2 regions of the Pseudomonas sp. 3MAES_34.3B genome follow, and region 2 is predicted to be linked to the other one. Evidence: predicted binding sites of a transcription regulator. Region 2 holds the regulator's gene; the other holds the start of a gene.

Region 1 (2,399 bases), 780 kb from region 2:
CGCCGGCCACCAGGCCGATGATCAGGGCGCCCATCGGGCCCACTGTGCCTGCGGCGGGGGTGATCGCAACCAGACCTGCGACAACGCCAGAGGCGATGCCCAGGGCGCTTGGCTTACCATGGCTGATCCATTCGGCGAACATCCAGCCCAGCGCGGCGGCGCCAGTGGCGATCTGGGTAACCAGCATGGCCATGCCGGCAGTGCCGTTGGCGGCTGCGGCGGAACCGGCGTTGAAGCCAAACCAGCCGACCCACAGCATTGCGGCGCCAACCAGGGTGTAGCCCAGGTTATGGGGGGCCATCGGGGTGGTGGGGTAGCCCTTGCGCTTGCCCAATACCAGGCAGGTCACCAGGCCAGCGATACCGGCGTTGATGTGCACCACGGTGCCGCCAGCGAAGTCCAGTACGCCCCAGTCCCACAGCAGGCCGCCGTTACCACTCCACACCATGTGCGCGATCGGTGCGTAAACGAGGGTGAACCACACGCCCATGAACACAAGCATGGCCGAGAACTTCATGCGCTCTGCGAACGCACCGACGATCAGCGCCGGGGTGATGATCGCGAAGGTCATCTGGAAGGTCACGAAGACCGCTTCCGGGAACAGCGCAGTGGCCGAGGTGAGGCTGGCCGGAGTGATACCTGCCAGGAACGCCTTGCCCATGCCACCCACGAAGGAGTTGAAGTTGATTACGCCCTGTTCCATACCGGTGGTATCGAAGGCAAGGCTGTAGCCGTAGATGAACCAGAGCACGGTTACCAGGCCGGTAATCGCGAAACACTGCATCATCACCGACAGGACGTTCTTGGAGCGCACCATCCCGCCATAGAACAGGGCCAGCCCTGGAATGGTCATGAACAGCACCAGCGCGGTAGACGTGAGCATCCAGGCGGTGTCGCCGGAATTGAGCACAGGGGCCGCCGCCTCATCGGCCAGGGCAAGGCCTGGCATTATCAGAGACAACAGGGCTCCTAGCCCTGCGAATTGACGCAGAGTCATATTGTTTACTCCTGGGGCTTTTTTCTATGGGTCGGCTTAGATAGCGTCGGTATCGGTTTCGCCGGTACGGATGCGGATCGCCTGTTCCAGATTGACCACGAAGATCTTCCCGTCACCGATCTTGCCGGTGTTGGCGGCCTTGGTGATCGCTTCGATCACGCGGTCCAGATCCTTGTCATCAATAGCAACGTCGATCTTCACTTTCGGCAGAAAATCCACAACGTATTCCGCGCCACGGTACAGCTCGGTATGGCCTTTTTGCCGACCGAAGCCCTTGACCTCAGTGACGGTAATGCCCTGCACGCCGATTTCCGACAGCGACTCGCGCACGTCGTCCAGCTTGAACGGCTTGATGATGGCAGTGACTAGCTTCATGAAACTCTCTCCCGAATTGGTGGACTTGCCCCAGGAAAACAAACCCGGCTCAAGTCTAAGCGCAGTGCCCGCCTTTGTAACGCACCGCCGGCTAGGGCCGGCCCGGCCACGGACACTGCTCCTGACGAAACACTTCCCGCTCCGCCTGCACACTGCGTTCGCCTTTCAGGTCGCCATCAGTGCATGGGTCGATTGGCTCCAAGCAGAAACCTTGCCATCTCTGTGTGCCGCTTTGAAATCGGGGCAATCGGAGGTTTTATGCGGCGTGGCCCAGTTCATGGGGTGAGCCCGCGCACAGCAATGGTGCGGGCCAGTGCAATGGCTCGCCCAACAACTGTGCAGCGCTTTGTACCAGGCTGTTCAACCACTGCGTGATACACTTTCGGCAATTTCCTTGTCATGGATCCGCCGCACATGCTTGCGCCAAAAGCCTTCCTCGACGCGCTCACCGATCAGGCCAGCCGCCTGCTTGGCGGCGATGCGCTGCCGCCCCGGCAAGAATTCGAAAGCCAGTTCCGCACGTTGCTCAATAGCGCATTCGCCCGCCTCGACCTGGTCAGCCGCGAAGAATTCGATACCCAAATGGCAGTACTGGCGCGCACCCGTGCCAAGGTGGATGCACTGGAAGCGCGGCTCGCGGAGCTTGAGGCACGTCTGCCGCAAGCCCCTGCCGAAGCGCCCTCGCCGGCTCAGGACTGAAACCACGCACCTCGCAGGTGCTTGCCCTTCCCGCTTGCAGATGCCCGCCGATGAATCGCAACGAACTGCGCAAGGCCGATATCAACCTGATGGTCGTGTTCGAAGCATTGATGCTCGAGCGCAATGTCACCCGCGTCGCGGAGAAGCTGTTTCTCGGCCAGCCTACGATCAGCGCGGCACTCAACCGCCTGCGCGCACTGTTCAACGACCCGTTGTTCATCCGGGTCGGGCATCGCATGGAGCCCACGGCCCGTGCCGAGGAGTTGATCAAGCACCTTTCGCCAGCGCTGGATGCCATGTCTGTAGCACTGAGCCTCAGCCACGACTT
Region 2 (2,399 bases):
CCGCTTCTCCTTATTGCCAGTGCATAAAGAGGCAGGCGAAACCTGCCACTGAAACGCTGGTGGCATCCCGAGGTGCGGCGCTGGCTTACGTGCCTTGTGCCAGCGACTACGCGCGCTTCGGAACCAGGCTACATCAACCGCTTGCGTTCGCTGGACGGCGCAATCCCGAGGGATTCGCGGTACTTGGCGACAGTGCGGCGTGCTACCTGAATGCCCTGTGCCTCCAGTAAACCAGCGATCTTGCTGTCACTCAACGGCTTTTTCTGATTTTCCGCCGCCACCAGTTTCTTGATGATCGCCCGGATGGCTGTGGACGAGCATTCACCGCCTTCCGAGGTGCTGACGTGGCTGGAGAAAAAGTATTTCAGCTCGTATATCCCGCGGGGGGTGTGCATGTACTTCTGCGTCGTTACCCGGGAAATCGTCGATTCGTGCATGCCCACGGCTTCGGCAATGTCATGCAGTACCAGCGGTTTCATCGCCTCGTCGCCGTAATCGAGGAAGCCTCGCTGGTGCTCCACGATCTGGGTAGCCACCTTCATGAGGGTCTCGTTGCGGCTTTGCAGGCTTTTGATGAACCAGCGCGCTTCCTGCAGCTGATTGCGCATGAAGGTATTGTCCGCGCTGCTGTCCGCCCGGCGCACAAAGCCGGCGTATTGGGGGTTTACCCGCAACCGCGGCACAGACTCCTGGTTGAGTTCCACCAGCCAGCGGTCGCTGTCCTTGCGCACGATAACGTCCGGCACCACGTACTCGGGCTCGCTGGACTCGATCTGCGAACCGGGGCGTGGGTTCAGGCTCTGGATGAGCTCGATCACCTGCCGAAGCTCATCTTCCTTGAGCTTCATCTTGCGCATCAGTTGGCTGTAGTCACGGCTGCCGAGCAGCTCGATGTAATCGGTGACCAGCCGCTGGGCCTCGGCCAACCAAGGGGTTTTCGCAGGCAGTTGGCGCAGTTGCAAGGCCAGGCATTCGCCCAGGTTGCGCGCGGCGATCCCGGCAGGCTCGAACTGTTGGATGCGGTGAAGCACGGCTTCGACTTCATCGAGCTCGATGTCCAGTTCGGGGTCGAACGACGCACAGATTTCCTCGAGGGTCTCTTCGAGGTAGCCCTGGTTGTTGATGCAGTCGATCAGGGTGACCGCGATCAGCCGGTCATTGTCGGACATCGGCGCCAGGTTCAGTTGCCACAGCAAGTGGCTCTGCAGGCTTTCTCCAACGGACGTGCGAGTGGTGAAATCCCAGTCGTCGTCATCCCCGCTGGGCAGGCTGCTGGCGCTGGTCTGGTAGATGTCCTCCCAGGCCGTGTCCACGGGAAGCTCATCGGGAATCCGCTCGCTCCAGTCCGCCTCTTCGCCGCCCTCGGGCGCGCTGGAGGTCTCCTGGAAGCTGGTTTCCTGGAAAGGTGTTTCCTGGGGTTCGGCCGGCCCGGAGTGTTCGGCTTTGTCGGCCAGCGGGTCGGCGCTATCGAAGTCGTCGCCGTCTTCCTGGCGTTCGAGCATGGGGTTGGACTCGAGCGCCTCCTGAATCTCCTGCTGGAGGTCCAGGGTAGAAAGCTGGAGAAGGCGGATGGCCTGTTGCAACTGCGGTGTCATCGTCAGTTGCTGGCCCATTTTAAGGACAAGCGATGGTTTCATGGCGTGAGCTTGACACCCTGTTTGCCGGCGCTAGGCGCCATCCACAACGGGCGCTCCAACGGAGCGCCTGAACTTAAGCAAATTATATGCCCGAAACTGCCACGTTTGCCTAGGGGTCTTTACACTTGGAGCCCTTAAAGCCGGAACTCGTGCCCCAGGTACACTTCCTTCACCAGGTCATTGGCAAGGATAGTCGCCGAATCGCCCTCTGCAATCAATTGGCCATCGTTCACAATATAGGCGATTTCACAGATATCCAGGGTTTCGCGTACGTTGTGGTCGGTAATGAGCACGCCGATGCCCTTGGCCTTGAGGTGGTGGATGATCTGTTTGATATCGCCCACGGAGATCGGGTCCACGCCGGCAAAGGGTTCATCGAGCAGGATGAACTTGGGCGCGGTGGCCAGGGCGCGGGCGATTTCCACGCGACGGCGCTCGCCACCGGACAGGCTCATGCCACGGTTGTCACGGATATGCGTGATATGGAATTCCTGAAGCAGGCTTTCCAGTGCCTTGCGCCTGCCGCTGGCGTCGAGGTCCTTGCGGGTTTCGAGGATCGCCATGATGTTGTCCGCCACTGACAGCTTGCGGAAGATCGAGGCCTCCTGCGGCAAGTAGCCAATACCGGCCTTGGCGCGCCCGTGCATGGGCTGGTGGCTTACGTCGAGGTCGTCGATCAGCACCCGGCCCTGATCGGCCTGCACCAGCCCTACGATCATGTAGAAGCAGGTGGTTTTGCCGGCCCCGTTCGGCCCGAGCAGG

Evidence for each region. Region 2 encodes sigma-54, which starts transcription at its own class of promoters, with help from an activator protein. Its sites were predicted from a motif close to ANTGGCATNNANNTTGCTNT; they were not measured.
Region 1: a site for sigma-54 is predicted at 1,572-1,591, ahead of glnK (P-II family nitrogen regulator). Genes of this name have one in related genera too.

The regions. Positions count from the first base shown of each region.
Region 1 is NZ_CM176960.1:5,287,546-5,289,944, forward strand. Features, by position in the region: gene AC3Z8Y_RS23845 (ammonium transporter) at 1-997, opposite strand, end outside; gene glnK (P-II family nitrogen regulator) at 1,034-1,372, opposite strand; gene AC3Z8Y_RS23855 (accessory factor UbiK family protein) at 1,787-2,071, shown strand; gene AC3Z8Y_RS23860 (LysR substrate-binding domain-containing protein) at 2,122-2,399, shown strand, end outside.
Region 2 is NZ_CM176960.1:4,503,581-4,505,979, reverse strand. Features, by position in the region: gene AC3Z8Y_RS20100 (RNA polymerase factor sigma-54) at 129-1,637, opposite strand; gene lptB (LPS export ABC transporter ATP-binding protein) at 1,772-2,399, opposite strand, start outside.